4 regions of the Kineococcus arenarius subsp. arenarius genome follow, and region 4 is predicted to be linked to each of the others. Evidence: riboswitches for the same ligand, from Rfam matches in the RefSeq annotation. Region 4 holds a riboswitch; each other region holds the start of a gene.

Region 1 (2,188 bases), on a different contig from region 4:
CCGCCGCCGCGCTCGTACCGCTTGGTGACGCCCTGCAGGCGCACGATGGGGTCGGCCATCTCAGCCCTGCGCCGCCCGCGCGTCCTCCTCGACGTCCGCCAGCTGCTCCTGCAGGGTGGCGGGGTCGACGTCGCGCACGACGGCCTGCGGGTAGCTCTGCACGAACTCCTCCAGCACCGCGGGGTCGTGGATGAGCTGGGCGAGGTCCAGGTACGTCTGGTTGCCGGTGTCCTCGGCGCGGGAGACGAAGAGGTTCACGTACGGCACCGCGGACTCGCTCTCGGGGTCGTCCTGGTGGACGACGTCCTCGACGGGCAGCCCGGCGCTGGTGGCGTAGTTGTTGTTCACGACGGCGCCGACCACGGAACCGTTCTGCAGCGCACCGGCGGTCTGCGAGGCGTCCAGCGGGACGACCTCGACCTTCGCCTCCTGCACGTCCGCGACGGTGGAGAACGCCGAGCCGCCGTCGGCGAGGGTCAGCAGGCCCGCGTCCTGCAGCACGAGCAGCGCGCGCGCCTCGTTGATGGCGTCGTCCGGGATGGCGACCTTCGCGCCCTGCGGGAACTGCGAGGGGTCCTCGTACTGGGTGGAGTACAGCGGCAGCGGGTAGACGGCGGTGGAGCCGATCGGCTGCAGGTCGTCGTCGGCGGTGACGTTGTAGTCCGCCAGGTACTGGGTGTGCTGGAACTGGTTGAGGTCGACCTCGCCCTGGCTCAGCGCCGGGTTCGGCAGGCTGTAGTCGGAGAAGTTCACCAGTTCCACGTCGACGCCGAGGCGCTCGCTCGCGAGGTCGACGTAGGTGTTCCAGTACGGCTCGGCCTGGTCGGTGACGCCGATGCGCACGGTCTGCGTCTCGCCGGCCGCCGTGGTGGTGGTGTCGTCGTCGCCGGTGTTCCGCACGACGAGCACCACGATGATCGCGATGATCGCCAGGGCGGCGGCGCCGATGACGAGCGGCGCCTTGCTGCGGCCGGGCTTGTCGGGCAGGGAAGGAGGGGTGGCGGCGCTGGACAACTCGGGGCTCCTCGTGGGGTGGTGCGGGGTTCGGGTCCCCCGGCGCCGGGTCCGGCGGCGCGGGGGTCGGCAGGGGCGGGCGGTCAGCCGCCGGTGGCGGCGCCGCCCCGCGGACACGAGGGGGGCGTGGCGCGCGGGCTCACGACGGGTCGCCTCCTGATCGGCCAGGCCGGTCCGGCGCTGCTGCGACGGCACGGCCACACGCTTGCGGGGCGCACCGCCCCGCCGGGCTTTCACCTGGAGCACCCCACCGCGGACGAGGGTTGCCGGTCAGCAAGCCAGGGCTTGTCGCTGACGCTCGATGCCGTCGGGAATCGTAACGACGGGCCCGAGGGAGCGTCAAAACGCGGCGGGGCGCCCGGGGGCGGCCGCGCCCGGCGCCCGCACCGGCGCGCCCGCCGCCGCTTGTCGCGAGTAGGTTGCAACAAGCCCGCCCGCCGTCCCGCGCCCGCAGGAGGTCCCCGTGCCGTCAGCCGGCGCCCCGCCCCGGCGGCGCCCCGCCCCGCCCCCCCCTCCCCCCGCCCCGCGCGGGCGGCGGGCCCGGGCCCGCCGCAGCGCCCTGGTGCTGCTGGCGCTGGGCGCCCTGACCGGCCTCGCGGCGCTGCTCGGCGCGGTCGTGGGCGCCGTCGCGATCTCCCCGGCCGACGTGCTGCGCGTGGCCGGCCACCACCTCGTGGGCGTCCCGGCCCGGGTGACGTGGGACCCGGTCGTCGACGCCGTGGTGCACGACGTGCGCCTGCCCCGGGTCCTGCTGGGCCTGGCCGTCGGCGCCGGGCTGGCGGTGTGCGGGACGGCGCTGCAGGCGATGGTGCGCAACCCGCTGGCCGACCCGCAGCTGCTGGGCGTCAGCTCCGGCGCCTCCACGGGTGCCGCGGCGGCGCTGCTGCTGGGGGCCGGCGCCGGCTGGGGCGAGCACGCCCTGGCCGGCAGCGCGTTCACCGGCGCCCTGGCGGCCTCGGTCCTGGTGTACGCCGTCGCCCGCGGCGCCGGGCAGGTCACCTCGGCGCGGCTGCTGCTGGCGGGCGTCGCCGTCGGCTACGCGCTGCACGCGGCCACGAGCTTCCTCGTCTTCGCCTCCGGCTCCGCCGAGGGGGCCCGCTCGGTGACGTTCTGGCTGCTGGGCTCGCTGGGCCTGGCCACCCGGGGCGCGGCGCTGGGGACCGTGCTGGTGGTG
Region 2 (2,188 bases), on a different contig from region 4:
TGCGCAGGAACTCGTTGGCCTTGTTGCTGCCGAGGGACTGCTCCCACTGCACCGTCAGGCCCGCGTCCTCGAGGATCCGCTGCTGGCGCACCACCAGGCTCAGCGGGTTGTAGTACGCGTAGTCGAGGCGGACGGTGTCCCCGCCACCGGACGCGGAACCGGCGGACGGCGCCGTTCCGGTGGAGGACTCCCCCTGCACGCAGCCGGCGGCACCGAGGGCGACGCCGCCGAACAGGGCACCCAGGGCGGTGCGGCGCGCGAGGGGGCGGGGGAAGTGGGACACGGTTCTCTCCAGGGGCAGGGTCGCCCGCACGAGCGGCGGACGACGGGGTTCGCAGGGGTCAGCAGGCGTGCCGCGGGGTTCGCGGGTGCAGCGGTGCCCGGGCCGGGGGCCGGGCGCTCAGGCGTGCGCGCGCGGCACGCCGAGCAGTTCGAGCAGTTCCACGCGCAGGTGGGCGAGGTCGGCGTCGCCCCGGTCGCGCGGGCGCGGCGGCCCCACGGCCAGGTCGCGCACGACGTGGGCGCCGGCACGGCCCTCGGTGGTTCCCAGCACCAGCACGCGGTCGGCCAGGTGCAGCGCCTCGTCGACGTCGTGGGTGACGAGCAGGACGGTCGCACCGGTACCGCGCTGCACGTCGTCCAGCAGGTCCTGCATCTTCAGGCGGGTCAGGGCGTCGAGCGCGGCGAACGGCTCGTCCAGCAGCAGGACACCGGGGCGGCGCACCAGGGCGCGGGCCAGCGCGGCGCGCTGGGCCATGCCGCCGGACACCCGGCGCGGGCGGTGACCGGCGAACCCGGCCAGGCCCACGGTCTCCAGCTGGTGCAGCACCTGCGCGCGCCCCTCGGCGCGGGGGGTGCCCAGCGGCAGCCCCAGGGCGACGTTGCCGGCCAGGTCCCGCCACGGCAGCAGCCGCGGCTCCTGGAACACCACGGCCGTGCGCCCGCCCACCCCGCGCACCGGCTCGCCGCCGACCTCCACGGTGCCGGAGGTGGGGGTGTCCAGCCCGGCGACCAGGCGCAGCAGGGTGGACTTGCCGGAGCCGGACGCGCCCAGCAGCGCCACGGTGCTGCCGGGCGCCACGTCCACGTCCACCCCGGCCAGGACGTCGTGCCTGCCGGAGCCGGTGGTGAACGAGCGCCCCACCCCCCGCAGGGCGACGCCGGCGGCCTCGACGCGCTGCGCCGCGGGCGCACCGCCGGGTGCTGCCACGGCGGGGCCGGGCACAGCGGGGCCGGGCACGGCGGCGCCGGACGTGGCTGGACTGGACGCGGGACGCGTGGGTACGGCCGACACTGCTCCTCCATCGCTCCTGGCGTGAGCACCGCACCGCCCGCTCCGGCCAGGGAGCTGATGGAGGTTGCTGCGGCGTCGTCGAGCCAGGTCTCTCGGCCGCTCTGGATGGTGGCGTCATCAAACGCGAGGACGCCCGCACCTGTCAAAACGGGTGGCCCCCGAGAGGGTGACGTGCGTTTTCACCACGGGGCGCACGCGCGCGACTACGGTGGACGAGCCATGCCGTTCTCCCGGACAGCCCCCCACCCCGCCCCCCGCACCGCGGCGCCGGGCGTGGCGGAACCGTGGACGACGACGGCGAACGCGGTCACCGCGGTGCGCACCGCGGTCGCGGTCGCGCTCGGGTGCGCGGCGGCCGCCACCGGCTCACCGGCGCTGCTGCTGGTGGCGTACCTGGCGTACTGGGTGGGCGACGTGCTCGACGGCGCCGTGGCGCGCCTGATGGACCAGGAGACGCGCCAGGGGGCGGTGCTGGACATCCTCAGCGACCGCGCCTGCACCGCCGTGCTGCTGACGACCTACCTCGGCTGGCACCCCTCCATCGCCGTGCCCGCAGCGGTGTTCCTGCTGCAGTTCATGGTCGTGGACTGCCTGCTGTCGCTGGCCTTCCTGCGCTGGCCGCTGGTCAGCCCCAACCACTTCCACCTCGTCGACCGGCGGGTCTGGCTGTGGAACTGGTCGAAGCCGGCGAAGGCGCTGAACACCTCGGGCGTGGTGGCGTGCCTCGTGCTGGGCTTCGAGGGGGCGGCGACGGCGGTCGCCGTGGCGGTGCTGGCCGTCAAGTGCCTCTCCGCCGTCCGGGTGGCCCGCCTGAGCCGGGCCCCGCGGTGACGCGCCCGTGGAGGACCTGAGGGCCACCGGTGTCGCGCTGGAGGTCCTCGCCGCGATCGCCGT
Region 3 (2,188 bases), on a different contig from region 4:
AAGAACTCGACGTTGGCCGCGGTGAACGCCGACCACTGCTCGGGCACGTCGTCCTCGTAGTAGATCGCCTCCACCGGGCACACCGGCTCGCAGGCACCGCAGTCGACGCACTCGTCGGGCTGGATGTACAGCGAGCGCTCGCCCTCGTAGATGCAGTCGACAGGGCACTCCTCGATGCAGGCCTTGTCCTTGACGTCCACGCAGGGCTGGGCGATGACGTACGTCACTGCGCGCTGCTCCTCTCGCTGTCGGTGGTGGTGAGCGTGCGGGCGGTGCGGCGGTGCCGGCGCACCGAGTGGGCCACGGCGAGGGCGCCGACGACCAGCACGAGCGCGTAGACGGCCCAGCGGACCGGGTCGGTGGCCCCGACGGCGTCGCTGCGCAGCAGGGTGCGCGAGTTCGTCAGGACGATGACGGCGCCGACGGCCGAGCCCAGCACGTGCGGCGGGGCGTAGCGCACCAGCCAGGCGGCGATGGGCGCGGCGATCAGTCCGCCGAGCAGCAGCGCCAGCACCCACGTCCAGGCGATGCCCTGCGATCCGAGCCCCACGAGGAAACCCGCGCTGGCGGCCACGGCGACGAGGAACTCGCTGGTGTCCACCGAGCCGATGACCTTGCGGGCCTCCAGCCGGCCGGAGGCCAGCAGGGCGGGGGTGCCCACGGGACCCCAGCCGCCGCCACCGGTCGCGTCCACGAACCCGGCGAACAGGCCCAGCGGCGCCAGGAAGCGCCGCCGCAGCGGCCGGTGCAGTGACCTCTCGTCGAAGCGCGCCACCGCGGAGCGCAGCAGCACGTACACGCCCAGCAGCAGCAGCACGGCACTGATGACGGGGGCGGCGACGTCCGTGGGCAGCGACGACAGCACCGTCGCGCCGAGGAAGGCCCCGACCGCGCCGGGCACCCCCACGCGCACCACGACGCGCCAGTCCACGTTGCCGAAGCGCCAGTGCGCGGCCCCGGAGGCCAGCGTGGTGCCGATCTCCGCGAGGTGGACGGTGGCGGACGCGGCGGCGGGGCTCGCCCCGACGACGAGCAGCAGCGTCGTGGAGGTGACCCCGTAGGCCATGCCGAGGGAGCCGTCGACGAGCTGAGCCAGCAGGCCGACCAGGGCGAGCAGGGCGAACTTGTGCACGAGGAGAGCCGTCCGTACGTCCGTGGACCCGCAGGTCCGCGCTTGCCGGACGCCGAACGGCGACCGGCCGGGTCCTCACCCGGAGCACCCCGCCGCGACAGGAGGGTTGCCGACCAGCGAGCCGGGGCTTGACGCTGGTACTCGTGACCGCCACTGACGGTAGACGACCCCCGGGGGGCGGTCAACACCTCACCACACCGGCGAGAACGGCGCGGTTCCCCCCGCTCCGCCCGTCCGCGCCGCGCGGACCTCCGGGACCGTGTTGGAGTTCGTGCGCTCGTGCCCTACCGTGGTCCCGTGGTCCAGCCCTCTGCCGTGCGCCTCGTCTCGCGCCGGTACGTCGACCTCATGCGGCTGCAGAGCGCCTACGCGTGCCGTCCCGGTCGCTCGCTGCACCCCACCAGCTGAGGGCCTCCTCACGAGGAGGACCCGTCTCCCCCGTGAGGTTCCATGACACCCGACGCCAGCACCGCCCCCCCCGAGCAGACCGCCCCGGCGGCTCCCCGCCGCACACCGCGCGCCCCGCGCCCCGGTGGCAACGGGCAGTGGCGCGTCGACGGCACCGCCCCGCTCAACCACAACGAGGAGTTCAAGGCCGCCGACGGGGGGCTGAACGTCCGTGAGCGCATCGAGAACGTCTACGCGGCCGGGGGTTTCTCCTCGATCGCGCCCGACGACCTCAACGGGCGGTTCCGCTGGTGGGGGCTGTACACCCAGCGCCGCCCCGGCATCGACGGCGGGCGCACCGCGCAGCTGTCCGCGCAGGAGCTGTCCGACGAGTTCTTCATGCTGCGCGTGCGGATCGACGGCGGAGCGCTGACGACGGAGCAGTTGCGCGTCGTGGCCGGCATCTCCACCGAGTTCGCCCGCGACACGGCCGACATCACCGACCGGCAGAACGTGCAGCTGCACTGGGTGCGCATCGAGGACGTCCCGGAGATCTGGCGCCGGCTCGAGGCCGTGGGGCTGCAGACGACCGAGGCGTGCGGGGACACCCCGCGCGTGGTGCTGGGCAGCCCGGTCGCGGGCATCGCCCGTGACGAGGTCATCGACCCG
Region 4 (2,188 bases):
GCTCGCCTTGGGCGCGGTCCCGCACGGCACGCCGTCCTCGGTGAGCAGGACGACGAGCTCGGTGCTCCCGGCGGTGGGGCAGGTGGTGGGGGCGGTCACCGGAGCACCGTACGCGCCCGGTGGTCGACGTGCCCGGCGCGCGTCAGGCCGGCGACGGCACGCGGCCGCCCGCGGCGGCGACCGCCTCGTCCAGCTCGGCGCCCAGGGCGAGGTCCTCGCCGTCGGCGAGGCGCTGCTCCAGCTCGCGCACGCGCGGGATCACCAGCTCCCCGAACGCCTCGACCTCCTCCTTGACGTGCAGGAACCCCAGCAGCAGCAGGTCCACCCCCACCAGGGAGTACGCCAGGACGCGGCGGGCGACCTCGTCGGGGGTGCCGACCAGCCCGGTGCGGAACCCGTCGTTGTACTGCACCAGGTCGCGGAACCCGCTGTCCGCCCACATGCCCTTGCGGTCCCTCGTGGCGTTGCCGGCCTCCTGCACGGCGGCGCCGAAACCCTCGACCTTGGCGACGTCGGCCTTGGCGACGATCTCCTCCAGGACCGCCTCCGCCTCCTCGCGGGTGTCGCGCACCAGCGCGAAACCGTTGAGGCCGAAACGGATCGACCGGCCGTTCGCGGCGGCCAGGGAGCTGACCTCGCGCACCTGCTCGGCGGCGCCGGCGATCGACTTGCCGTTCATGAAGTACCAGTCGCTGACGCGGCCGGCCATGGCCTGGGCGGCGGTGGAGTTGCCGCCCTGGAACACCTCCGGCTGCACCTTCGGCTGCGGGCGGAACGTGATGTCCCGGGCGCTGAAGAAGTCCCCCTCCTGGGAGTACCCGTCCTGCGACCACACCCCGCGCAGCAGGCTGATGAACTCCTCCGACTGCCGGTAGCGGTCGTCGTGTTCGTGCCACGTGACGCCCAGCTGGGTGGCCTCGTCCTTGAACCAGCCGGAGACGACGTTCAGCGCGAGGCGGCCGCCGGTGATCTCCTGCGCGGTCGCGGCGAACTTCGCCAGCACCCCCGGGTGCCAGAAGAACGGGTGCACGGCCGCGATCACCTTGAGCTTCTGGGTGGCCAGCAGCAGCGCCAGGGAGAACGATGTGGACTCGTGCTGGGCGTCCGCGCCGTAGGAGGCGAGGTAGCGCACCTGCGTCAGCGCGTACTCGAAACCCACGCGCTCGGCGGCGCGGGCGACCTCGACGTTGTAGGCGGGGTCGTGGCTCGTGCGCTGCTCGATCGTGGAGACGACGAGACCGCCGGAGACGTTGGGGACCCAGTAGGCGAACTTCACGGGCATGCGGGTGAGCTCCTCCATCGGTCCTGGCGGTAGCACCAGCGGTTCCCCGTGGTTGCTGCGGCGTCCCCGAGCCAGGTCTCTCAGCCGCTCTGGATGGTTCCGGCCAGCGCAACCCGCTGCCCGCCCCCACCGCCACGACACCCCGGGCCGGCGGCGGGCCTGCCCTCACCCCCAGCCGGTCAGGGCCCGCACCCCCGCCGCCGCGGCGGCCGCCAGCACGATGACGAGCAGGAACGGCGCCCGCAGGGCCAGCGCGAGCGCCGCGACCCCCAGGCCGACGGCGCGCGCGTCCAGGACGAGGCGGTCGCCGTCGCTCGCGGTCTGCACGACCACCAGCGCCGCCAGCAGCGCCGCGGGCAGCAGCGCACCCACCCGCCGGGCGCGGGGGTGCTCCAGCAGGCGGGCGGGCACCAGGTGCCCGGCCAGCTTGAGGGCGTAGGCGACCGCGCCCGCGGCCAGGACCGCGACCCAGGTGCTCACGCCCCCTCCCCCGCCCGCTCGCCGGCACGCTCCCCGGCCCGTTCGCGGCGCAGGCCGGCGAGCAGGGCCACCAGCGCCGCCGCGACGACCGGCAACCCCACCGGCACGACCGGCACGAGCAGCAGCGCGACCAGGGCGGCGACCGCCGCCACGGCGGCCGCCTCGCGCCGGCGCAGCCGCGGCCACAGCAGCGCCAGGAACGCCGCCGCGGCGGCCGCGTCCAGGCCGTAGCGGCGCGGGTCGCCGAGCGCGTCGCCGAGCAGCGCCCCCAGCAGGGTCGCGAGGTTCCAGCCGACGAACACGGTGGCGCCGGTCACCCAGAAGCCGGTGCGCCGGGCGGGGTCGGTGCCCTGGGCGACGCCGACGGCGGTGGACTCGTCGATGGTCCAGTGCGCCGCGAGCAGCCGGCGCGCACCGCGGGCCCGC

What was found. A riboswitch is a leader RNA that binds a small molecule or an ion and turns the genes downstream of it on or off. The one in region 4 is predicted to bind S-adenosylmethionine.
Region 1: it holds a riboswitch for S-adenosylmethionine, as region 4 does, so the genes downstream of both, ACRYM0_RS02075 (MetQ/NlpA family ABC transporter substrate-binding protein) here and sfnG (dimethylsulfone monooxygenase SfnG) in region 4, are expected to answer to the same signal.
Region 2: it holds a riboswitch for S-adenosylmethionine, as region 4 does, so the genes downstream of both, ACRYM0_RS08625 (ABC transporter ATP-binding protein) here and sfnG (dimethylsulfone monooxygenase SfnG) in region 4, are expected to answer to the same signal.
Region 3: it holds a riboswitch for S-adenosylmethionine, as region 4 does, so the genes downstream of both, ACRYM0_RS12890 (sulfite exporter TauE/SafE family protein) here and sfnG (dimethylsulfone monooxygenase SfnG) in region 4, are expected to answer to the same signal.

The regions. Positions count from the first base shown of each region.
Region 1 is NZ_JBJLSE010000003.1:87,336-89,523, reverse strand. It holds gene ACRYM0_RS02080 (methionine ABC transporter ATP-binding protein) at 1-59, opposite strand, end outside; gene ACRYM0_RS02075 (MetQ/NlpA family ABC transporter substrate-binding protein) at 61-1,014, opposite strand; SAM riboswitch class IV at 1,211-1,320, opposite strand; gene ACRYM0_RS02070 (FecCD family ABC transporter permease) at 1,478-2,188, shown strand, end outside.
Region 2 is NZ_JBJLSE010000025.1:28,262-30,449, reverse strand. It holds gene ACRYM0_RS08630 (aliphatic sulfonate ABC transporter substrate-binding protein) at 1-283, opposite strand, end outside; gene ACRYM0_RS08625 (ABC transporter ATP-binding protein) at 401-1,210, opposite strand; SAM riboswitch class I at 1,299-1,406, opposite strand; gene ACRYM0_RS08620 (CDP-alcohol phosphatidyltransferase family protein) at 1,514-2,125, shown strand; gene ACRYM0_RS08615 (hypothetical protein) at 2,133-2,188, shown strand, end outside.
Region 3 is NZ_JBJLSE010000050.1:19,658-21,845, reverse strand. It holds gene fdxA (ferredoxin) at 1-227, opposite strand, end outside; gene ACRYM0_RS12890 (sulfite exporter TauE/SafE family protein) at 224-1,132, opposite strand; SAM riboswitch class IV at 1,166-1,281, opposite strand; gene ACRYM0_RS12885 (nitrite/sulfite reductase) at 1,583-2,188, shown strand, end outside.
Region 4 is NZ_JBJLSE010000144.1:4,330-6,517, reverse strand. It holds gene idi (isopentenyl-diphosphate Delta-isomerase) at 1-99, opposite strand, end outside; gene sfnG (dimethylsulfone monooxygenase SfnG) at 143-1,300, opposite strand; SAM riboswitch class I at 1,294-1,382, opposite strand; gene ACRYM0_RS19930 (AzlD domain-containing protein) at 1,448-1,762, opposite strand; gene ACRYM0_RS19925 (AzlC family ABC transporter permease) at 1,759-2,188, opposite strand, start outside.